4 regions of the Clostridium sp. FP1 genome follow, and region 1 is predicted to be linked to each of the others. Evidence: riboswitches for the same ligand, from Rfam matches in the RefSeq annotation. Region 1 holds a riboswitch; each other region holds the start of a gene.
The links. Region 1 has a riboswitch for cobalamin ahead of G9F70_RS11325 (helix-turn-helix domain-containing protein). Riboswitches for the same ligand answer to the same signal wherever they lie in the genome.

Region 1 (5,931 bases):
TGTCAACATTTTTAAAAAAATTATATCAAGTTTAGAGAGCTTTCTTTTAGTTTTCTTTATTGTATTTCTTCCTTTTTCTAACTAATGTAGAGGGGTTAACCCCTAAAGCTTTTGCTGTCATTCTTATATTTCCATAACGTCTCATGGCATCCTCGATTATTTCTTCTTCTATAGTCTGAATTATATCCTTCAAATTACATCCTTTTATACTCAAATTGCTTATACTAAATTCCATTTCATTTCCTTTGTAGCTATCACTTATATATTCCGGCAAATTTTTTCCATATATAATTTTGTTATCACTCATAACCACAGACCTTTCTACTATATTTTTAAGTTCTCTTATATTTCCTGGCCAGGAGTAATACTTTAAGCAATCTAATGCCTCATCACTAAAATAACTTTTTAGTCCATACATTTCATTAATTTCTTCCGTAAAGAATTTGATAAGTGGTACAATATCTCCCTTTCTTTCTCTTAGCGGTGGTATGTTTATAGGAAAAACGCTAAGTCTATAGTATAAATCCTCTCTAAATAAATTTTCTGCTATCATTTCCTTTAAATTTCTGTTTGTTGCTGCTATTATTCTAACATCCACCTTTACTGGCTTTAATCCACCTACTCTTTCTATCTCATGTTCTTGGAGTACCCTTAAAAGCTCAACTTGAACCTCTTGCGATAACTCCCCAACTTCGTCTAAAAATATAGTTCCTTTATCCGCAAGCTCAAATACCCCTATTTTACCCTGCTTATTTGCTCCTGTAAAAGATCCTGCTTCATAGCCAAAAAGTACCGATTCTATTAAGTTTTTAGGCATAGCTCCACAATTTATAGCAACGAAAGATTCCTCTTTTCTTAAACTATTGTAATGTATATACTTCGCAATCCCTTCTTTTCCAACACCTGTTTCTCCTTGCACGAGGACTGTGGTATTTACCCTAGAAACCTTGCTTGCCATCTTTAGTACTTGTATCATATTATCATCTTCTATTATCATTTTACTTATAGTAAAAATATCACTTTTTATTTTTTCTTCATTACTTTCTTCTATATTCTCTAAAACCTCACTCATAATATACAATCCCCTTTAAAGAAATTTCCTCTATTAGTTACCTGAATTTCTTGTTTAATGTGTTAACGATTTAAATCCATCTCCAAAGGCTTCATATATATTATTTACTGTTATAAAAGCATCCTTATCAACAGAGTTTATAAATTTTTTAAGTGTTATAAACTCCCTTCTTCCTAAAATGACCACAAGAACCTCTTTATTCTCATTTGAAAAACCCCCTACTCCATTATATATAGTACATGTTTTCTCTAAATCTTCTCTTATATATTTTCTTATTTTATGGCTGTTCTTACTTATTATTGTAACTTCTTTGCATACGTTTATCCCATCTATAATATTATCTATAACATAACCATTAATTATAACTCCAAGCATCGCATACAATGATAGCTTAATTCCAAAGGCAAAAGCTGCCATTATAGTTATAATTAAATCGCACATTAAAACTCCTTTTCCTAAATTTATGTGAAAATATTTATTTAATATTTTAGCTAATATATCTGTACCGCCAGTTGAAGCATTTTGATTAAATACTATGGCCATACCTATACCTGATATTAGTATTCCAAATACAAGTTCTAGGAAAATATCTCCTGTAAGTGGATTTTTAATAGGTATAAATTTTTGAAATACGATTATAATACCTGATACGCCAAAGCTTGCATATACACTTTTCCCACCAAAACTCTTTCCTATAATAATAAATGCTATTACAAACAAAAAAAGATTTATTATTATCATAATCCAACCTACGGATAATCCCCCTATGAATTTATTTATAACTATTGCTAGTCCATTAGCTCCACCTGTTGCCAAATTGTTTGGCATTAAAAAGAAGTACATACCTGCTGATACCATAATCATTCCTATATTTATAAGCACAAATTCCTTTATCTTTGTTTTCATAATACTCCCCCTAATTATCAATTATTTTGCCCATTAGAATAATATTTTTTCCCTGCAAAAAATTAAACCCTTTAGTATTTCTACTAAAGGGCGTGACAGCATCACAAAAAATAAAATGCATTTTTGTACAAATATGCGTCACCCCCTATCTCTCGTAGCGTTCTTGGTGCATTAATAAAGGCAGGTCTTCTGACTCTGGATCATAGTCGCTTTAATCCTTCCCAACAAAATTGTCAGTGGTATAATTTAAAGCTTCTCACCATTACAGCGGCGGGACCGTTCAGGAGTTTCACCTAATTCCCTTTTAAATGAGATACAAACTATCTCATACCTTTACTTTTTTTTAAAAGTTTCTTTGAAATTCTTCCATAAAACCTTTTTTAATTGAACCTTATTCATAACAGAGTTCTTGTTAAATTCTTCCACAATAACCCTATCTGCTTCTCTATTTCCTGTTATATTGATTTGATATTCCTTAGCTAAGTCTTGATACATATTCATAATAGTTCCTCCTTCAAATTCTAAACATTATTTAACCCTAATTTTAGAATTTGAGGTGGTTCTGGAAAACATCCATATGCACTTGCTCTTTTTAAATTTAAATACGTAGCATTAAATAAATCATTTAATGAAAATTTTATTAACTTATTTATTTTGCTCATACTTATAACACCTCCCAGTATCCACATGAGTAACTAGTATTACTTTACTTTAATAAATATATTATAAATTAAAACTTCATATGCCATACATATTTTATTATCTCAAGTCCAGGTTATATTTTTTTATTTTATATTGCAAATTTTGTCTTGAAATACTAAGCTCTCTTGAAGTTTTGCTAACATTATTATGGTTTTTTTTCAGTGTTTTTTCAATAATTTCCTTTTCAATATTAGCCATATAAGTGCCCAGCTCGAATTTTCCTTCTGAACTTGTCACCATATATTATAAACGCCTCCCTGTCTCACATAGAGTTACTTATATAGTTGTATAGAATTATTCTGACTTCTTATTTTTAAATGGTAAATGTGTAAAAAAGCGGCAAAAAAAAAACCACACCCCAAAGATGTAGAATAATGTAATTAACTTTTTCACGTATTGAAAAACCCAATATAATTGTTAAATTACGTATTTTCATCCTCCCTCCGAAGACTAAAATTCTACACATTAGGCAGGTTTACTGGCTTTAGCATCATCTTACTCTCCAACCTTCTCAGTTTCCCAATGGTTTTCTGGATTTCATCCTCTAATACAGTAGCGGTGGGCTGCAGTGGTTTTTAACCACTTTCCCTTTTAACCCTTAGTTCAGGGCACCTAAAGCTGATATTCAATTTTGTGATATATAAATCATATTGGCAGTATTAGATACCGCCAATATGATTTATATATGAGTCCCATTATTTAATTTTCTTCTCCTGATTTTCTTTTTTAGTTCTCTCTACAAATCTTCCGAGGAAAAAGAAAAGAACACCGACTCCAATACCTGTCTGTAGACAAAAGAGTAAACTCTCAATTTCACCTGGTAATTCTCCACCAATCAAAGTTTCCATAACAGGTGTGGCCCAAGGCTTATAATCGGTACCTGTAATCTCGGAAACAACTTTGCTTCCTGCATCATCGGAGCCACCGAACTGCGCACCCTTTAACGCAAATAATGGTATAATGGCAATCAATGCAGCAATAATTAATAAAATGATAACTTTCTTTTTCGTCTTTGCCATTAATTTTCACCTCCATTTAGAAATCCAAGATCTGTAAGTTCAGATTTTGCATATGTTTCAAGACCCATAATGATGACAACAGTCAGAATACCTTCGATAATTGCCAGTGGAAGCTGTGTCGGTGCAAATACTGCAAGGAATTTACCAGCAGACGCTACGATACCACCGCTTGCAGAAGGATATGCAAATGCAAGCTCAAAACTTGTTACACAATAGGTGAATAGGTCACCAATTGATGCTGCCAGAAAAATGCCTACATATTTATTGACTTTCAACTTCTGACATAATTTATAGATTGCATAAGAAATAAGCGGCCCTGCAATAGCCATGGAAAACGTATTAGCACCAAGCGTTGTCAGTCCCCCATGAGCAAGCAGGGTTGCCTGAAAAATCAGTACAATGATTCCAAGAATACTCACTGCCATTGGTCCGAATAAGATTGCACCAAGTCCAGTACCAGTCATATGTGAGCAACTTCCTGTTACTGACGGAATTTTTAAAGATGATAGCACAAAAACGAATGCTCCTGCCATAGCAAGAATAGTGATGGATTTACGATTATCTGACAATGTTTTCTTAATTGATAAGTAGCCTGCTACTAAGAATGGGACACATATAACACCCCATATTATACAAAATTTTAGTGGAAGATATCCTTCCATAATGTGCATTGCGTTTGCTACGGTATTTACTCCGAAAATTAATGCAAAAGCAATTGCAATAGAGACTATTCTTCTTTCTTTTTGATTCATTTTTTTTCCTCCTTTATTGTTTTTAATTTATATTAATCTAAGCTAAAAAGCCTAGAAAAACTAACTATTTTTCAAGTATTTTCTTGAACTCTTGTGTATTTCTCGGATAGGCTTTAGTATCTTCCAGCAGATGTTTTTCTACAAGCAATTCATAAACCTCCATCATAGTTGGCTGTTTTAGATTTGCCTGTTTTAAAATTTCAGTGTTTTGGAAAATTTCTAGCGGTGTTCCATCTGCAATAATTTTCCCCTGGCAGAATACAAGGACTCGCTTAGCCCATCTATATGCAAAATCTACATCATGGGTGGAAATCAGCATTGTCTTACCCTCCAAACCAAGCTTGTCCAAAACTTCTTCTAACATCATTGCATTTAAAGGGTCCAGTGATGCAGTAGGTTCATCAAAGATAATAATTTCCGATTTCATAGCAATGATACCCGCAATGGTGACACGCTTCTTTTCACCCCCACTCAAATAGTGTGGCGGACGATCTTTAAAATCTGAGATGTTCATATATGCCAGTGCTTCATCAACCCGCTTTAGTACTTCCTCTTTGGGAAGCTTTAGATTCATCGGTCCGAATCCAACTTCTGCCCTAACTGTAGATGCAATTATTTGATTGTCCGCATCCTGAAATACGATTCCAATTTTTTTTCGAAGCTCTTTTAAATTCTTTTTATTGACGACAGTACCCCGATAAATGATTTTCCCATGTTCTGGTGTAAATACACCGTTTATGTTCAAGAAAAATGTGGATTTTCCGGATCCATTGGACCCAATGACAGCGATTTTATCACCTTCATAGATATCAACGCTTACGCCGTCCAATGCAGACTTTCCATTTCCGTAGACGTAGTATAAATCTTCTACATTTAATATTGGTTTTTCCATAGTATCCCCTTTCTATCTTGTAAAGCCCCAGATTAGAATCAAAAAAATTATGAATGCTACTGCATAGGCAATCTGTATTGTCTCTACCTTTTTATCTTCCTCCAAAAAAATAAGATCTCCATCATAGCATCTGGCCTCCATGGCATCATAATAAGTGTTTGCCTTTTTAAGGGAAATAACTAGCATATTGCTTGCAATGCTTCCAAATGTATAACAGGAAGTTTTAAAATCACAGTAGCCCTGTCGGGCTTCTGCAGAGTTTTTCATTTTGGAATAGACATCCATTAAAATGAAAATGTAACGATAAATCAGGTTCATCAGCTCTACAATAAGCTTTGGCACATGTGCAGCTCGGAGTACATAGATAATCTCAGAAGATGGAGTTGACAGTGTCATCATCTGTAGGGCACTTATAGCTGCAAAAACCTTCAGAATCAAAAAGACCACTTCCTTAATCTTTGCCTGAGAGGTAAACACATAGCAGAAACCAAGATTCAGGTTATACTGTCCCATAGGCTGCTTTGAAAAATCAATGGCAATTGTAAAAGTACCAAGGAGAATAAAGACGATTGGAATCGCCAGTATTGA
Region 2 (6,396 bases), 2.0 Mb from region 1:
AAAATCAACAAGTACAATTCTATAAGTAGCATAGTAAGCATTACAAGATAATATAATAGTTCAGAATGTATAAATATTAATAGCAAGGGGTTGGGAAGTTGATTCAGGGAAATAAAAGAGTTTATGATAGTGAGATTAACCTAATAAAAATTTTAATTATCATCATAGTCTTACTATTGGGCATATATTTTGCACAGAGTACCACAGTTATTAAATTTGATTCCAGGGTTATTAATGATTTTTCTACAATTTTCCTTAGTATAATTTTTGAAGGTATACCATTTATACTAATTGGAGCATTAGCTTCTTCTATAATTCAAATATTTGTATCAGAGGAAGCAATTGCTAAAATAATTCCTAAAAATAAATTTGTAGGAGTTTTAATTGCATCCCTAGTGGGACTTGTTTTTCCAGTATGTGAGTGTGCTATTGTTCCTATAACTAGGAGACTACTTAAAAAGGGTGTTCCACTAAGTATTGCAGTTACATTTATGTTATCAGTTCCCATAATGAATCCCGTGGTTTTATTGTCAACACATTATGCTTTTATGGGAATGTCATATATGGTAATAGCAAGGGCTATGTTTGGTATGATTGGTGCTATAACAATAGGTGTTCTTATAGGGGTACTTCATAAAGATAGTCCTTTTAAGCCACAAGTAGTAAAAAAGCCTAGAGGCAAATCACATAAGGCTGATTGCGGTTGTGCACATCATAAACTGAAAAACCTTAAACATAATCATGATAACTGTTCTTGTGGGTATAGTCATAATCATAGTAAAGCAGGCAATGTGTTTATACGTAATATGGAGGAAATAATATCACATACAAGTGCAGAGCTATATGACATAGGTAGATTCTTTATAATGGGAGTTTTTTTATCTACATGTATGCAAGTGTTTATACCTAAAACATATATTTTATCAATAGGTGGTGGAGTGTTGTCCTCCATAATAGTGATGATGATACTGGCTTTTGTATTATCAGTTTGTTCAGAAACAGATGCATTTATAGCTAGAGGTTTTTTAGGTCAATTTACCTCAGGTTCAATTTTAGGATTTTTAATTTTAGGGCCTATGTTAGATATAAAAAATACAATTATGCTTTGTGGGAGTTTCAAATTAAATTTTGTAGCTAAACTGATTTTTCTTATAATTACTATTTGCTTTATTTTAGCTGTTATAGCAAACATATTTCCTCTTGAGGTGTTAAGCAATGCTTTAACTTTATAGATAATTCTTTATATGGATAAAACTATAATAAGTATCTACCTACAAGGGATATATTAATTAATAACTATTATCTAATCACAGGGTTATATAAGGAGGAAAGGGTTGAAAAAGAAGTTAAATTTAAATGAATTGATATGGTTTCTTATACTCACAGGCTTCACTTGTTATTTTTATATGATAATAAGTACAAATAAAATAACTTTATTTGTACATCCCAAAATGGTTAAATACGTAAAATTTGCATTATACTTTTTTATTACTTTACTTATTTTTCAAGGAAAAAATATTTATGCATTTAAAAAGGATAAAAGGTTAAAAATTGGATATATCATGTTTTTAATCCCGCTTACTTTAGGATTTCTATTAAAACCGGTGGGTATGAGTACTTACAGCGCCATGAATAAGGGGTTTTCATTAAACTCACAGTTGAAAATTAGTAACTTAAAGCATAAACATAAAGTTCTAGCGGATGGAACAGAGGTATGTGAGCATAATGAAGAACACATTAATTCTATTGACGGCGCTAACGTTTCATCAAATAAGTCTTTAGAAAATATGGTAGCAGTAAAAGGTGGAACTATAGATATTACTAAAGAAAATTTTATAAAAATTTATGAAGATATATATGGAAAGCCGCACAATTATGTTGGTAGAGTCATTAATACCAAAGGATTCATATATAAACAAAAGGGACTTAATGAAGGGGAATTTATATTATCTAGAATCATTGTAAGTTGCTGCGCTGCAGATGCACAGCTCCTGGGAATTTTGTGTGGTTATTCCGAGGAAAAATCATTCACAGAAGGCACTTGGGTAAATGTAGAGGGAACACTTGGGGAGCGAGAATATGTGGATTCAAAAAGTGGACAAATTACTGTGATTCCAATAATTAAAGTGAATAAAATAGAAAAAATAGATAAGCACAATAATGAGTATATATATAATTAGTTAATTCCAAAATTTAAGAAACATGTTAAAGGCATATGGAATTCTTAGTTATTGACATAACTCATGTAATGCTATAAACTTAACAATGTAGAAATACATTAAATATTGTGATTTTTAATAAATTTAATTTTATTATAGGATTTTTTTAAAAAAGTGAATAGATATTTTTTAGGTGCCTTTTATTAATTAAGCTACGTTAGTAGATTAAGCTACATTAGTAGACAAAGCTACGTTAGTAGATTATTTAATAGGGTGAAAAGGGAATGTGGTTTAAATCCACAGCAGCCCCCGCTACTGTAATTGAGGACGAACCTTTTATAACCACCCGAAAGGGCAAGGGAAAGGGGAGAGTGAATCAAGAGCCAGGAGACCTGCCTAAATCAGTAATATTAAACTTTCGGCGGGAAAGAACTTGTAGAAATTAAGTTAGTGCAATGAAATTTTGTACATAACAGCAGGTGCGAAAGCTTGCTGTTTTTTATTTTGCATAAAAAAAACATACAAGGAGGGATAGTAATGGCTAAAATAATGGTTCAAGGAACGGCTTCATCTGTAGGGAAAAGCATATTAGTAACAGCACTTTGCAGGATTTTTAAACAAGATGGGTTTTCTGTGTGTCCTTTTAAGTCACAGAATATGTCATTGAATTCTTATATTACATTGGATGGAAAAGAAATGGGGCGTGCACAAGTACTTCAAGCCTATGCAGCTGGACTTGAGCCAGAGGTATTTATGAATCCAATTTTATTAAAACCTTCCTCAGATAAAAAGTGCCAAGTTATAGTTAATGGGAAGGTTTTTGGAAATAGTACAGCTATGGAATATCATAATATGAAAGTGGAATTTAAAGATATGTTAAAGATGCAGTTTGAAGAGTTAGAAAAGAAATTTGATATTATAGTAATGGAAGGCGCAGGAAGCCCAGCAGAAATTAATTTAAGAGATAGAGATATAGTAAATATGGGAATGGCAGAGCTTATAGATGCCCCTGTAATCCTAGCTGGAGATATAGATAAGGGTGGAGTATTTGCTTCTCTAGCAGGAACAATGCTTTTACTGAATGAGGAAGAGAAAAAAAGAGTTAAAGCCACTATTATAAATAAATTTAGAGGGGATATAGAAATCCTAAAGCCAGGTCTGACAATGCTAGAGGATATTATACATATCCCTTGCGCCGGAGTAGTTCCTTACTTTAGACTGGATTTAGAAGATGAAGATGGTACAGTAGAATTTAACAAAAAAATCACTGCACCTATTGATGTTGCCGTGATATGGCTGCCACATATATCAAATTTCACAGACTTAGATGCATTAAAGACTGAAGAGGATGTATCAGTTAGATTTGTTACAACTAAAGAAGAATTGGGAAATCCAGACTTACTTATAATACCAGGAACTAAAAATACTATTGAGGATTTAATTACGCTAAGAAAGTCAGGACTTGCAGAGGCTATTGTGAAATATAGCGTAGAAGGTAAGGTATTAGGTATTTGTGGAGGGTATCAAATGCTAGGAAATAGCTTAAATGATCCTTATTGCGTAGAAACAAATTTAGAAAAAATAGAGGGTATGAAGCTTTTAGACATAGATACAGTATTCGAGGAAGAAAAAATAACTACAAGAGTAAAGGCGCGCAGCATTAATATGAGAGCTATTAACGTAGTGAATAGTGATAATATTCAAGTCTATGGTTATGAAATACATATGGGGATTTGTAAGTATGGGCATAAGGCAAAACCACTCTTTGAAATATATGAAAAGAATAGTGAGAGCCCTTCATTAGAAGGTGAGCACTCGTCTTCCTTTGACGGAGCAATTAATGAAGGTGGAAATATTATGGGTACATATATTCATGGAATTTTCGATGGAGTAGAATTTAGAGAATATATAGTAAATGCGCTAAGAGTAAAAAAAGCTATGGAGACTAAAAAATCTAAGGTATATGAAAGTTTAAGAGAAAAAGAAATAGACAAGCTAGCAGATATAGTGAGAGATAGTATAGACATGGACTCAATCTATAAAATCATGGGACTAAAAAAGCTGGGGACGGTTAACAACTAATTAAACTAAAAAGTGAGGGACAGTTAACAATTAATTGAACTAAAAAGTGGGGGACAGTTAACAATTAATTGAACTAATTTAATCTAAAAAGTTGGGGACAGGTAACAAGTTGAAGACAGTTAACAACTTTATAAAAAATTAAAACATTATAAGATAGTGAGGAATTAATATGGAAATTCTATTTGCCATGAATGTAGTAGATTTAATATTAGCGGTTGTTCTAGACTTATTAATTGGAGATCCATATTGGTTTCCACATCCGGTGATTTATATAGGAAAACTTATATCTGCATTAGATAAGCTGGCTAGAAAGCTATGTAAAACCAATAAGCAAATTAAAGTTTTTGGAGGGGCCATTGTAGTCGTAGTAGCTTTTTCAAGTTATTTAGTACCCTTTATAATTTTGAAGGTTTCTAGTGAGGTTTTTTGGCTATACCATATTTTTAATATAATATTGCTTTGGACAACAATAGCTACTAGAGGACTTCATAAAGAGGGGAAGAAGGTATATGACTCCTTAGCTAAAAATGATATTGAAGACGCAAGAGTTAAATTATCTTACATTGTAGGTAGGGATACAAAAACCCTTAGTGAGTATGAAATAATAAGGGCAGATGTGGAGACTATTGCAGAAAATACAGCAGATGGTGTTATAGCCCCTATTCTTTATGCAATACTAGGTGGAGCGCCCTTAGCTATGATGTATAAGGGCGTAAATACTATGGATTCAATGCTTGGATATATGAATGAGAAATATAAATATATTGGATTCTTTCCAGCAAAAACAGATGATGTATTTAATTTTGTACCAGCAAGAATAACGGGACTTTTAATTTGTTTAGCAGCACCACTGGTTGGAGGGAATATCGCTGCCAGTATAAAAGTAATGATAAGAGATAGAAAAAATCATAAAAGCCCTAATTGTGCTTATCCAGAAGGTGCAGCAGCTGGGGCTATGAGAGTTCAGCTAGGTGGGACAAATATATATTTTGGAGAGAAAATGTACAAACCAACCATAGGAAATAAAATAAAAGAGTTAGGAAAAGAGCATATAGTAGATACAATAAAATTAATGTATGGGGCAATGTTTTATTTAATAATACTATACGTATTATACGCAATATTAGTAATAGTGATGTGTTTTTGGAGATGATAAAATGATACAACTAATAGGACTAAAGCATGATGTGAAAATAGAAATCAGAGAAAAACTTTCAATTATACCAAAGCGTCAAGCAAAATATTTAGAAGCCCTTTTAAATATTTGTGAAGAGGCAGTTATTTTAAGTACTTGCAACAGAACAGAGATATATTTTGAATCTAAGGATGAAGATATTATAGGTAGAGTTTTTGAAGCATTAAATTGGGATAAGACTTTAATAAAGTGTGTAGAAAGTTATAAGGAAGAAAAAGCTATTAAGCACTTAATGGAAGTGGTTTGTGGATTTGATTCATTATTACTTGGAGAGGACCAAATTTTAGGACAAGTTAGGGACGCTTATGAAGCTGCAAAAGGTTCTAAAACAACTAAAAAGGAACTTCAAAGGCTTTTTGAAAATGCTATTGCCTGTGGCAAGGAATTTAGAACTAAATCTAAAATAAGTGATATACCAGTTTCCTCGTCTTCTATGGTAGTTAAAAAGGCTATAGGTAGGGGCCTTAAAAACTTTATGGTTTTAGGCTGTGGAGCTGTAGGGGAATTAACCTCAAAATATATACTAGAGGGGAAAATAGATTTACTATATATTGCAGTTAGAGATCTTCAAAAGGTTAATATAGAAGATCCAAGAGTAAAAATAATACCTTTTAAGGATATACATAAGTATTATGAAGAGGTGGATTGTGTTATATCTTGTACATCGGCTCCTCATACTGTGGTCCACTTAAAGGAGTTACCTAATAAGCGCTTATTATTATTTGATTTAGCTGTGCCAAGGGATATTGAAGAAATAGTAAGTGGAAATCCTTTATATGAAGTATATGACATAGATATGTTAAAAGACATCCATGATGATAACTACAAAAAAAGAGAAGCATCAATGAAGAATAACAGATACATTGTGGATAAAGCTATAAAAGATTATATAGAATGGAAAACCATGAAAGAGCTATCATCCTTTATAAAAAGGATAAAACACAATGGTGAAGATATCTA
Region 3 (6,396 bases), 100 kb from region 1:
AATATGTACTTTTTAAATCCATTTACATCTATACCAAGACTTCTTGCACTATCTTCACCAAGGAGCATGATATTAAGATCTCTTGAAAATGTAGATATAAACAATATTGAGGGAACTACTACTATAGATAGTAGAATCACCTCATTCCAACCTGCTGTAGAAAAACTACCCATGGTCCACATAACTATTTGTTCAATATTATCGCTGTTAAAGGTCATCATTAATGAAATTATAGAAGATAATAAATAATTCATAGCAATACCTGCGAGAAGAAGTGTGGCCACTGGAACTTTTGTACCAACTCTCGCAATATTATAAACTAAAAAAGTAGTTATTATAGCTCCTATAAACGCAGTTAATGCTACCATGCTCATTCCAAAAAAATGAGTTTCTTTAAGAAAAACCATGGTTATAGTGGCTCCAAGTGCTGCTCCTGACGAAACTCCTAAAACAAATGGGTCCGCCATTGGATTCTTAAAAATCCCTTGAAAAGAAGTACCAACCACTGAAAGTGCTGATCCTACTAAACAAGCTAAAAGTATTCTAGGGAGTCTTAAATTCAATAATATGGTTATTGATGTGGACTTAATTCCATCTGTGGATACAAAGTTATTTACTATTGGAATTTTACTTATTATAATTAAAGCTGTCTGTTTAAAAGAAATATCTGCCACTCCGAAATTTGCCGCAGCAATCATCACAATTATAAGTAAAAATACCCCTACTGTAAAAACTCTTTTATAATAACTCTTATTTTCTATAAATGTCATGGTAGTGCAACCCCTTTTATTTGAAAAGTTCAGGATGTATTAGTTTAGCCATTGATTCTAGCCCCTCTGCAAGTCTTGGTCCCTGCCTAACAATAGTATTTTCATCAATCTCCAATAATTTCCCATTTTTAACTGCTTTCAAATCTTTGTAACCATTAGTAGCTTCTATACCTTTTTTTGTATCAAAGAACTTAGAACATATTAGCACATCAGGATTCTTTTCTACAAGCTTTTCTACACTGTATTTCCAACCAATTGCATCATCTGCAGCGTTTTTACCACCAGCTATTTCTATCATATTACCTATAAAGGTATCTTTCCCTGCAGTGAAATCTCCACTTTTACCGAAACCTGCTACATAATAAACTGCTGGCTTCTTAGCATTTGCTACCTTACTCGTTATATCTGCAACCTTCTTTTTCATATCTGATATTATTGACTGTGCTTTTCCACTAGCATTTACAACCTGTCCAAGCTTTGACATTGTATCATATACACCAGCAAAACTTTCTTCACCATAAAGTACTATAACTTTTATATTAAGAGTTTCTAATTTTTTAACAACGGCCTTATCAAAATGAGTTGATGCAATAACTACATCAGGTTTTAATTCAACAATTTTCTCTATATTGGGTTTTAATAAACTACCAACAGAGGATACCTTAAGGGTCTCAGTTGGATAATCATCGTAATCACTTCTACCAACTAGATTTCCACCTTTGCCAAGGGCATATACTCCCTCTGTTATATTTGGTGCAATTGTAATAATTCTTTTAGGTTCTTTTTCAATGGTAACTGTTCTATTATATGAATCTACTACTTTTATAGGATATACCACACCTACAGCTTCCTTTTTAGTAATATTCGGCTCCTTGTTGCTTGCACCCTTGTTACCACATGCACTAAACGCAAAACAAACAAAAATAGCTAAAACTATATTTATTATACTTTTTTTCTTAAACATAAATTTCCTCCTAGTATTCCTTAGGGGCACTAAACAATTATTAATTGTTTAGCCTCCATAAATTTTGATTTTATAATTACTTATTTAATTTTAATTGGAATTCCACAAACCACCAAGTGAACGCTCTGCGCCCTGGATGCTATATACTGATTTACTCTACCTGCAATATCGCGAAAGACCCTTGCCATTTTATATTCTGGTACAATTCCTGCTCCAATTTCATTAGTTACAATAATTACTGTTTTTGTACTTTTTTCAGCTTCGCAAAGAAAATCAGCTACTTCTTGTAGAATTTCTTTTTCCATACTATCTATAGCCTCAGCATTAAGATCATCAAATTTATCCCCTGAAATATCAAACATAAGATTTGTAACCATTATTGTTATACAATCTAATAAAATCGTATCAAAGTGTATTTCTTCATTATAAAATACCTGTTTTAAATTCTTATAGCCTTCAAAAGTATGCCAATTAGATGGTCTTCTTTCTTTATGCTTTTTCACTCTATCCTTCATTTCATCATCAAATGGAATTGAAGTTGCGATATAAAGTACACCCGCCTTTTCTTCTTTAGCTAACTTCTCTGCATAGGTACTTTTCCCGCTCCTTGCACCACCTGTTACAAGTACAATGTTTTTCATATTATCTCCTTATTAATTTAGTGATAAATCCATAAGTAAAAAAATAGCAAATAAAAAAACCACACCTCATGGATGTGGAATAATGCAATTAATTTTTTTCACCTATTGGATTACCCAATATTATTGTTAAATTATGCATCTTTCATCCTCCCCCCGAAGACTAAAATCGTGAGCATTTAGGCAGGTTTACTGGCTTTAGCGTCATCTTACTCTCCAACCTTCTCAGTTTCCCAATGGTTTTTTGGATTTCATCCTCTAATACAGTAGCGGCGGGCTGCAGTGGTCTTTAACCACTTTTCCTTTTACCCCTTGTTACAGAGCACCTATAGCTAATATTTAATTTATAAATTTACAATAATAATTGTAACATCAAAAAAATATTAAAGCAATAGAAACTCATTATACCTTTGCATCAACTTAAACTGGTTATAAAACCGTCAAAAAAGTTAAATATAAGTCATAAGCATTTTCAGCTTATGACTTACATTTAAACACTATTAATTTATTATTACTGTTCCAGCTGTTCCACCTATCGCTTCCCTAGCTTTCTCAAGGGATGTTATAATTGCTTTTCTACCTTCTTTTGCTTCAACAAAGCTAAGAGCTGCTTTTATTTTAGGAAGCATTGAACCAGGAGCAAAATGTCCTTCTTCGATATAAGTTTTAGCTTCTTTTACTGTTATACTTGAAAGATTCTTTTGATTAGGCCTTCCAAAGTTAATAGCAACCTGTTCAACTGCTGTAAGTACAACCAATGCATCAGCATTTAATAATTCTGCTATTTTACAAGAAGCAAAATCCTTATCTATTACTGCTGGTACTCCTTCAAGTGTTCCATTTCCTGTGTCAATTACAGGTATACCACCTCCACCAACAGTTATAACAACATGTCCAGCTTCAACTAATGTTTTTATAATAGGTTCTTCAACTATGGCCATTGGAAGTGGTGAAGCCACTACACGTCTCCAGCCTCTATTTGAATCTTCCTTCATTATATATCCTTTTTCAGTCATTAGTTTCTTCGCTTGCTGCTCTGTAAAGAAAGAACCTACTGGTTTAGTTGGATTCTTAAATCCTTGATCATTAGGGTCTACTATTACTTGAGTAACTACTGTTGCGACTTCCTTATTTATCCCTCTTTTTCTCATCTCTGCCCTAATGCTTTGTTGTAGATGATAACCTATATAACCTTGACTCATAGCTCCACATTCAGGAAAAGGCATTATTGGGCTATTTTCATTCATTGAAGCGGCTGCTTCATAAGTAGCTATAAGTTGACCTACTTGAGGTCCATTACCATGAGCAACAATTACCTCATGCCCCTCTTCAATTAAATCTACAATAGCTCCAGAAGTTTGTCTTGCAGTTACTAACTGCGCTTCTGCTGTAGTATCCTTAGGATTTGCTTGAAGGGCATTTCCACCAAGTGCTATTACTATTCTTGCCATATTTATCTCTCCTTTTATGTTAAGCTAGTAAATATATTTTATTTAACAGCTTTTATATTTTATAAGATTTTATTGAAATTACACCTAAAGTTTAATTTTACCAATTGATAGCAGTATAATCATTAAGATTGCCACTACAATAATCGCAGCCATTGCTATTTTCTCATTTGAACTAATAGGTTCGTTCTTTTCTTTCTTAGCCTTTATAAATACAAATATACCAACTGCATACAGTATTACTGCTGCTCCTAGATAATTTATTCCTACTGCATAAATCACATATATCGAATAGACACAAGCTAATATAGAAACTATCTTATCTTTAGCTCCTAGACCATCTGCTAATGAAACCTTAACTGCATATAATGATGAAAGTAAATATGGAATTAAAATACAGGTTGTAGAAATTAAAAATACATTACCATAGGCAGACTGAAGTACTGGTAAAAGTAGCGAAAGTAAAAATATTTGAGTTAATGCATCAGTTAGTAGTAATGAATTTATTGCAGCACCATTGTCATTTTGTTTCATAAACCATTTCGGCATTGTGCCACCTTTTGCCGCAACATAAGGAATTTCCGCTGCAAGCATAACCCAGCTAATTAAGCAGCCTACAAGTGAAATTATTAAACCAACTTTAACAATTATAGCTCCAAAACTGCCAAGTACAGTAAGGGATAGCATATCTGCTAAAGGTGTGGCTGAATTAATAAGAGTTTCAGCTGGAATTACTCCCATAGCTGTTGTTGAAACCAGTATGTAAAGAACTAAAGTTATAATTAAACTTATTATTGTAGCCGTTCCAACAATCTTTTGAGATTTTGCCCTCTCAGATAGTACTGTTGCAGCTTCAATACCAATAAAACACCACAAAATTGTACCCATTGCGCCTTTAACTTGCAAGAACAATGTAGTAGAATTTCCAGTGGCCGCTAACACTGTTTTCCAATTTTCTACATTGAAAGTTCCAGATTTGAATATTGCCAGCCCAAATACAATTACCATTAATAATGGAATGAGTTTTGCAACTGTGGCAATTGCGTTTATTATTCCAGCGCTTTTAACTCCACGCATTTGTACATAATGAATTACCCATAATAGTGCTGATGCTAATATAAATGATACTATAGGTTTCACGTCACCGACTAAACTATTAAAAGTTTTAAATATAAGAATAAAAAATGCAACATTTCCAAGCCAAGCACTTAACCAATATCCCCAGGCTGAATTGAACCCAACAAATTCTCCAAAGCCTTCTTTTGCATAAGTAAATATTCCACCTGTAAGCTCTGGTCTTTTATTTGCAAGCAATTGAAATACTAGTGCTAAAAATGCTACACCAAGTCCACCAATTATCCAAGCAATAATTGTTGCTTGAGGGTTTGCCTTACCTATAAGATCAGTTGGACTATTAAATATTCCTCCACCAATCATGGATCCAACTCCAAGAGCGACTAGTAGAGACAAGCCTAATTTTTTATCATTATCCTTTTCCATTTTGTAATCTCCTTTCGCTTACTACAGTAGCTATATTTTAAATTGGTGAGGGCAATAATATTACCCTCACCAATTAACTTTATATTTATAAATTATTTTAGGCTAGTTTCCAAGTGTAGCAACCATAACTGCTTTGATTGTATGCATTCTGTTTTCTGCTTCATCAAATACCATTGAAGCCTCACTTTCAAATACTTCATCTGTAACTTCAACACCATTCATTCCAAATTTTTTAAATACCTCTCTACCAACTCCAGTTTTTAAATCATGATATGCTGGCAGACAGTGCATAAATTTAGTATCTTTATTACCGGTTAATTTCATCATTTCTTTATTAACTTGATATGGTTTTAATATACTAATCCTTTGTTCCCAAACTTCATCTGCTTCTCCCATTGATACCCAAACGTCAGTGTATATAACATCTGCATCTTTTACTCCCTGCGCTACATCACTCGTAATAGTGATTTTTGCTCCTGTACCACTGGCTACTTCTCTACATTTATTAACTAGTGCATCTTCAGGAAACAATGAATTTGGAGCAACTATTCTAAAGTCCATACCCATCTTGGCAGCTCCTATCATAAGGGCATTTGCCATATTATTTCTTCCATCACCAGCATAAACAAATTTGATTTCATTTAATGGTTTAGAAAAATGTTCTTTAATAGTTAAAAAGTCAGCAAGAATTTGAGTAGGGTGATCTTCAGTAGTCAGCCCATTCCAAACTGGCACTCCTGCATATTTAGCTAATTCTTCTACTACTTCTTGTCCATATCCTCTATATTCTATTCCATCATACATTCTTCCAAGAACTCTTGCTGTATCTGCTACAGATTCCTTTTTACCAATTTGAGTTCCTGTAGGTCCAAGATAAGTTACATGTGCCCCTTGGTCTAGTGCACCTACTTCAAAAGCACATCTTGTTCTTGTAGAAGTTTTTTCAAATATTAGCGCAATGTTTTTACCTTTTAATGTCTGCTGTTCTGTACCTGCATACTTAGCTCTTTTTAAATCTCTAGCTAAATCTAAAAAGTAGTTTATTTCCTTTGGAGTAAAGTCCATCAAAGTTAAAA
Region 4 (6,396 bases), 930 kb from region 1:
CACAAATTACTCCTTGGGAGGGGTTAGCGGCAAGTTCACTGCACATGTTTATAGGAGTATTATTACCTGTTTTAATGATGTATGTGATACTAATGATGGGCAGGATAGAAAATTTAAATAATGCTTGGAAACAGATTTTAGTTATGCCTGTAAAGAGGGGAACATTTTATTTAATAAAATACTTAGTGGTACTTTTAGTACTTATAGTAGCTTTAGTATCATATTTAACGCAGTATACGCTAGCAGCATATTTTCTTTGCGCTAAGGGAATGATTCCAGAGAAAGCTAGCAACTCCTATAGCAGAGATTATAGATAATATTAAAAATCTATCACAGGGTAAATTTAATGTTAAAAACGTTAAAAAAATAGGGGCCTACAATGAGGTAAATAAAAACATTAATAAATTGGCTGTGAATTTAGAAGAAAATCAGAAGGAGCGAACAAATCTTGAGAATACAAAGGAAGAGTGGATTGCAAATATTGCACATGATTTAAAGACCCCACTATCATCGGTTAATGGATATGCTCAGCTTTTATTAGGTGAGGATTATCAGTTAGATGATGGTGATGTTAAAAGATATGGAGAAATCATTATAAACAAAACAGAGTATATTCAAGAATTAATTAACGATCTTGCGCTAATATATAAATTCAAAAATAAAGTAATTCCACTTAAGATAGAAAAAGAAAATGTAATTGAGGTTGTACGAGAAACAGTAATTGATATTTTGAATAATCCACTTTATTGTGATAGAAATATTAATATTGATTATGATTTAGAGAAAATATATGTAGATTGCGATAAAAAATATATAAAAAGAGCATTAAATAACTTTTTATTTAATGCATTAGTTCATAATCCTAAAGACACTATAGTGAATATAAATATAAGTGAAAAATCAGGTGTAATAATAGAAATTAAGGATAATGGAAATGGAATTACGCAGGAAGATTTAAAATCTCTGTTTCATAGATATTATAGAGCTACAAATACAGATGAAAGCCACAAGGGATCTGGTCTTGGAATGGCTATAAGCAAAGAAATTATTGAAATTCATAATGGTGAGATAGAGGTATTTAGTAAGTTTTCAGAAGGAACAAAGATAATAATAAGGTTATAAAAAATATTTTTAAAATATACTTGTAAAATATAGAAGGTATGCTATAATTTACTTTAATGTGAGAGTGTATCTAGGGTTCCGGTTTGAAAAAATGTCTGGTCCGAGCGATACAGGATGATATCTACACTTTTAGGGAAAAAGCCTGAAGGACGAGTCTCAATCTAGAGATTTGTTTTTAGGGCTTTATTTTTTTTGAAAAAAGGAGATGTTAAAAAATGAGCATAATAAAAGTGGATAATCTTTGCAAAACTTTTAAAGTTAAAACAAAGGAACAAGGATTACGGGGGAGCGTTAAGTCAATTTTTTCACCAAGCTATCGAGAGATTGATGCCGTCAATAATATTTCTTTTGAAGTAGAAAAGGGAGAAATATTAGCTTTCATAGGGCCCAATGGAGCAGGAAAATCAACTACTATAAAAATGATGACAGGCATACTATATCCATCCTCAGGAAATATTGAAGTCTTAGGTATGAATCCAGCTACTGAAAGAAAAGAATTGTCTTATAAAATAGGTACAGTTTTCGGACAAAAGTCACAGCTTTGGTTTCACTTACCACCACTCGATAGCTTTCATTTACTGGGAAATATTTATGAAATGGATAAAGTAAGGCTTCAAAAGAGAATAGACCTCTTAAAGGAGATTTTTGAAATAGGTGACTTAATGGATGTTCCTGTGAGAAAACTTTCTTTAGGTCAAAGAATACGTTGTGAGATTGCAGCATCTATTTTACATGAACCTGGGATTATATTTTTAGATGAGCCTACCATAGGCTTGGATGTGGTTGTAAAACAGAAGATTCGAGAACTTATATTGCAGCTTAACAAGGAAGAAAAAACCACTATATTCCTAACCTCTCATGATTCCGGTGATATAGAACAATTATGCAAAAGGGCAATCATTATAAATCATGGTGAGATGGTATTAAACGAAACAATTAAGAGCCTTAAGCATGACTATTTAAACAAGAAGATAATACAGATTAAGTATAATGAAATAGTGAATCTAGACAATTGCGAACTAAATATTATTAAAAATAAGGGAAATGCAATAAAGGTTCAAGTGGATACATCAAAACAAGATATAGAGCAGGTGCTAACTAAGTTAATAAAATGCGGAAAGGTGAATGACATAACCATATCAGAGCCACCACTTGAGGAAATAATATCACATATTTATAAGCTGAATAAGGAGGACGACATGCATGAAGGTATTTCTTAAATATGGACAAATATCTAAAATAACAATGTCTAATAGCTTGGTGTATTTTTGGAATTTTCTTAGTAAAAATATATTTTTTGTATTCATAATGTTTATATATTTAATGCTTTGGAAAAATATATATGCACAAAAGGGTAGTACAATTGCTGGGCTAAGTTTAAATGCAATGATTTGGTACTTGATAGTTACGGAGCTTGTTACTCTTTCAAGAACAGATATACATGTACAAGTAAATGAAGATGTGAAGAGCGGTAACATAGCTTACTTATTGAACAAGCCTTATAACTATGTTATTTATTGCTTTTCCTACTTTGTAGGTGAAATTGGCATAAAACTTTTAACTAATGGCATAATTGGACTTTCTATAGGTTTCATATATGCGGGGACCTTGGAAAATTTTAACGTACTGCACCTCCCTTTTATATTCTTATCATTAATTGTAGGTTGCTGTATTAACTTTTTTATCTATATAACGTTAGCATTAACCTCATTTTGGTTTGAGGACAATACAGCTTTCTTTTGGATTTATTCAAAGCTAATATTTACCTTAGGGGGTATGCTTATGCCTATAGAACTCTTTCCAGATTGGCTCCAAAAGGTATCAAAGTATCTACCTTTTGCTTATGTAACTTATGTGCCAGCAAAACTTGCAGTAGATTTTTCACTTTCAAATTTTTATAAACAATTTTCAATTCAACTATTATATTTAGGAATATTTTTTACTTTAGCTATGACTTTATATAAGAAGGGGGCAAAGAATTTAAATGTTAATGGAGGCTAAAAAGAGCTTAAAGCTAATGGGTTATTATTTTAAATTTAATATATCTTCAGTTATGGAATACAGGGTTAGCTTTCTTGTACAATGTTTTGGTATGATACTAAATAATTCAGCATTTATATTTTTTTGGTGGATATTATTTGAAAATGTAAACACCATTGGTGGATATGGTTTTAAGGATGAAATGATGCTTTGGGCCTTAATGTCTACTAGTTTTGGTCTTTGTTTTGTGGTCTTTGGTAATGTAAATCAGATTACAAGAATGATAATAAATGGTGAGTTAGATAGCTATCTGCTACAACCTAAAGATCCTCTTATTAATATACTATGTTCTAAGACTATAGTATCCGCATGGGGTGATACCTTATATGGAGTAATTTTATTTTTTATAATCAAAGGTTTTCATGTTAGAAGTTTCTTATTGTTTTTATTATTTTGTATTACAGGTGCTTTAATATTATCTTCAGTACTAGTGACCTTTCATGCCTTAAGTTTTTATTCAGGTAATACAGAGGGGTTAGCACAACTTGCAACAGAATTTTTCATAAGTTTTAGTATTTATCCAGAAGGCATATTTAATAATGCTGTAAAGTATATACTTTATACTGCTATACCAGTAGCCTTTGTGGTTTATATACCTGCAAAGCTGATAAATGAGTTTTCTCTTGTTATGCTTTTAGAGGTTTTAGGAGTAGCATTAATATGGGTAGTAATAGCTTATACTATGTTCTACAAAGGCCTTAAAAAATATGAATCTGGGAATTTAATAACAAATAAATTGTAATGTATAATAAACATATTTAAAATAGATATGACATTTTAAAGTATGTCATTTAATGAGGTGAGAATATGATAAATAAAAAATCAATTGAAAATGATAGTACCTACTCCAGTGTAATGTGTAAAGATGCAACAGTGAAAGGGTATCATGAATATGAGGATTTATTTGAATCGCTATCAAAGGATTTAACAAAAAATAATGACAAAGAGTACTATTACGTTTATTTGCCTGAAATAGATTCTATTGCTCATAAAAAAGGAAATACTTCAAAAGAATTTGTGGAAGCCGTGGAGAAATTATTAAAACAAATGGATAAACTCTATGAAAAGGGCAAGGGGTGCTTTAAAAATACAGCAGTTATGATTTCAGCAGATCATGGGCAAGTAGATACAGATTTAAGTACAAAGTGCTATTTAAATAAAATAATACCTAATATAGATATATATTTAAAGAAGAATAAAAATAATGATTTAATTTCACCAACAGGTTTTCATAGAGATTTATTCCTTCATGTTAAGGAAGAACATTTATTTACAGTGAAGAAACTAATAGAAAAAGAGTTAAAGGGGTTAGTTTACGTATATACTTTTGATGAATTGAAGGAAAAAGGGTTTTTAGGACATCCAAGCCAGCGAATGATAGAAAGATGTGGAAACCTTATTTTATTACCTAAAGATAACAATCATATTTGGTGGTATGAAAAGGATATTTTTGAACTTTCATTTATAGGAGTCCATGGTGGGGCAAGTAAAAATGAGATGGAGATACCACTGTTATTTTATAGATTTTAGCAGTCACAGTTACTGGTCATTTTATGATAGAATGCTAAAAATTACTTGATTAATGTACTTACAGTATGGTAGAATAACTTTGTAAAATTGAATATGTAAAAATAGGTTTAATAGGTATTTAATATCTGTTAATTAAAAGGGAAGTGGGTTTGAGTCCCACGCGGTCCCGCCGCTGTAATAGAGGAGTTCTTGCATTATGCCACTGGGAAACTGGGAAGGCTGCAGGAATGTTGATACTTAAGCCAGAAGACCTGCCTATTCTAATGTACTGAGAACTCTACGAGCGATAGGGGTGGTAAATGTTTGAAAAATACTTTTTTGAATTTACAGCTTTTTAACTATTGTTAAAAGGCTATTTTTTTGCGAAAAATAATTTGCTTTATAGGAGGTAAAAATGAAGATAGCTATTGGAGTATGTGAAAAAATAAATGGAATATGTACAACCATGGGATGTTTTAAAGCTTTAAACAATAAAGAGAAACATTTCAGTATGTATGGAAATGAAAAATTAGAGCTTATGTCCTTTTTCACCTGTGATGCTTGCTCAAATAATTCTGCTGAAAATTTGATGAATATTGCTGGGAAATTAGAGAAGGAAGGGGTTAAAAGACTTCACCTTGGTGTTTGTATTGTTAAATGCGAAACTCAAAGAACTAAGGAAATAAAGGAGATATTTGAGAAATATCATATAGAAGTAGTAGAAGGTACTCATTAAATCATCATCTGCGGTGATGTAATATTAATAAATATATCATAGTATATAAGAGATACACAAAGGAGAGAAAATTCAAATGAAAAAGATAATAAGTATGATTTTAGCAGGGTTTATGGTATTTGGAACAACTGGATGTGGAAATAAACATGCAGCAACTGCAGCAAAAACAGAAACTAAAGTAGAAAATAGTAGCAAACAGTCCTCACATTATCCTGTTACAATTACAACATATAATTATGCTAAAAAGCCTGTTAAAATTACTTTTAAAAAATCACCAGAGAAGGTTGTTGCAGTATATCAGAATTCAATAGAAACATTACTGGCATTAGGATTGCAGGATAAAATAATTGCAGCATCCGGCTTAGATCATGACGTTAAAGATGAATATAAAAGTGCTTTTAGCAAAGTAAAGTATTATGAAAAAAAACTAATAAAAGAAGAGGTTATTGGATTGCAACCTGATTTCATATTGGGCTGGTATTCTCTATTTGGTGAAAAAAATCTTGGGGATGTAGGGTTTTGGCATGAAAGAGGTGTAAATACATATATGGCGCAAAATAGTAGTGTTGTTAAACCAGATAGTTTGCAAAATGAATATGATGATATTTTAAACATGGGTAAAATTTTCAATGTAGAAGATAAAGCAAGTGAGATAGTTAACAATATGAAAAAGGAAATTGAAAAAACAAAGGCTTTGGTTAAAGGAAAACAAGCTGTTAAAGCAGTGATTTTGGAAGTGGAAAAAGACGGCGTATATAGAATTTATGGAGAAGATAGTATTGGTGGCGATATTGCAAAAGGTGTTGGAGCAAATTTAGTAGCAAATAAAGATGGTAAGATAGGAAATGAAGATTTGATAAAGCTTAATCCTGAGGTAATTTTCACTGTTTATTACGGCAAAGAAATTGATAAAGAAGCTGCATTAAAAAGCATTATGAATAATGCTGGACTTTCAAGCATTTCAGCAATAAAGTCAAAACGGGTTCATC

Region 2: it holds a riboswitch for cobalamin, as region 1 does, so the genes downstream of both, G9F70_RS20745 (cobyric acid synthase) here and G9F70_RS11325 (helix-turn-helix domain-containing protein) in region 1, are expected to answer to the same signal.
Region 3: it holds a riboswitch for cobalamin, as region 1 does, so the genes downstream of both, cobU (bifunctional adenosylcobinamide kinase/adenosylcobinamide-phosphate guanylyltransferase) here and G9F70_RS11325 (helix-turn-helix domain-containing protein) in region 1, are expected to answer to the same signal.
Region 4: it holds a riboswitch for cobalamin, as region 1 does, so the genes downstream of both, G9F70_RS06930 (CGGC domain-containing protein) here and G9F70_RS11325 (helix-turn-helix domain-containing protein) in region 1, are expected to answer to the same signal.

Annotation. Positions count from the first base shown of each region.
Region 1 covers NZ_JAAMNJ020000001.1:2,353,265-2,359,195, reverse strand. Annotated here, with positions in the region: gene G9F70_RS11345 (sigma-54 interaction domain-containing protein) at 47-1,072, opposite strand; gene G9F70_RS11340 (YitT family protein) at 1,127-1,978, opposite strand; cobalamin riboswitch at 2,140-2,328, opposite strand; gene G9F70_RS11335 (hypothetical protein) at 2,312-2,479, opposite strand; gene G9F70_RS11330 (hypothetical protein) at 2,500-2,640, opposite strand; gene G9F70_RS11325 (helix-turn-helix domain-containing protein) at 2,738-2,920, opposite strand; cobalamin riboswitch at 3,131-3,311, opposite strand; gene G9F70_RS11320 (energy-coupling factor ABC transporter substrate-binding protein) at 3,376-3,699, opposite strand; gene G9F70_RS11315 (energy-coupling factor ABC transporter permease) at 3,699-4,451, opposite strand; gene G9F70_RS11310 (energy-coupling factor ABC transporter ATP-binding protein) at 4,516-5,343, opposite strand; gene cbiQ (cobalt ECF transporter T component CbiQ) at 5,356-5,931, opposite strand, start outside.
Region 2 covers NZ_JAAMNJ020000001.1:4,353,454-4,359,849, reverse strand. Annotated here, with positions in the region: gene G9F70_RS20755 (permease) at 102-1,232, shown strand; gene G9F70_RS20750 (TIGR03943 family putative permease subunit) at 1,335-2,180, shown strand; cobalamin riboswitch at 2,401-2,574, shown strand; gene G9F70_RS20745 (cobyric acid synthase) at 2,697-4,241, shown strand; gene cbiB (adenosylcobinamide-phosphate synthase CbiB) at 4,411-5,394, shown strand; gene hemA (glutamyl-tRNA reductase) at 5,399-6,396, shown strand, end outside.
Region 3 covers NZ_JAAMNJ020000001.1:2,452,566-2,458,961, reverse strand. Annotated here, with positions in the region: gene G9F70_RS11855 (FecCD family ABC transporter permease) at 1-770, opposite strand, end outside; gene G9F70_RS11850 (ABC transporter substrate-binding protein) at 787-1,734, opposite strand; gene cobU (bifunctional adenosylcobinamide kinase/adenosylcobinamide-phosphate guanylyltransferase) at 1,815-2,375, opposite strand; cobalamin riboswitch at 2,537-2,717, opposite strand; gene arcC (carbamate kinase) at 2,873-3,823, opposite strand; gene G9F70_RS11835 (basic amino acid/polyamine antiporter) at 3,908-5,320, opposite strand; gene argF (ornithine carbamoyltransferase) at 5,423-6,396, opposite strand, start outside.
Region 4 covers NZ_JAAMNJ020000001.1:1,423,924-1,430,319, forward strand. Annotated here, with positions in the region: gene G9F70_RS06900 (ABC transporter permease) at 1-317, shown strand, start outside; gene G9F70_RS06905 (sensor histidine kinase) at 412-1,122, shown strand; gene G9F70_RS06910 (ATP-binding cassette domain-containing protein) at 1,338-2,342, shown strand; gene G9F70_RS06915 (ABC transporter permease) at 2,326-3,123, shown strand; gene G9F70_RS06920 (ABC transporter permease) at 3,107-3,904, shown strand; gene G9F70_RS06925 (alkaline phosphatase family protein) at 3,970-4,692, shown strand; cobalamin riboswitch at 4,788-4,966, shown strand; gene G9F70_RS06930 (CGGC domain-containing protein) at 5,087-5,407, shown strand; gene G9F70_RS06935 (ABC transporter substrate-binding protein) at 5,484-6,396, shown strand, end outside.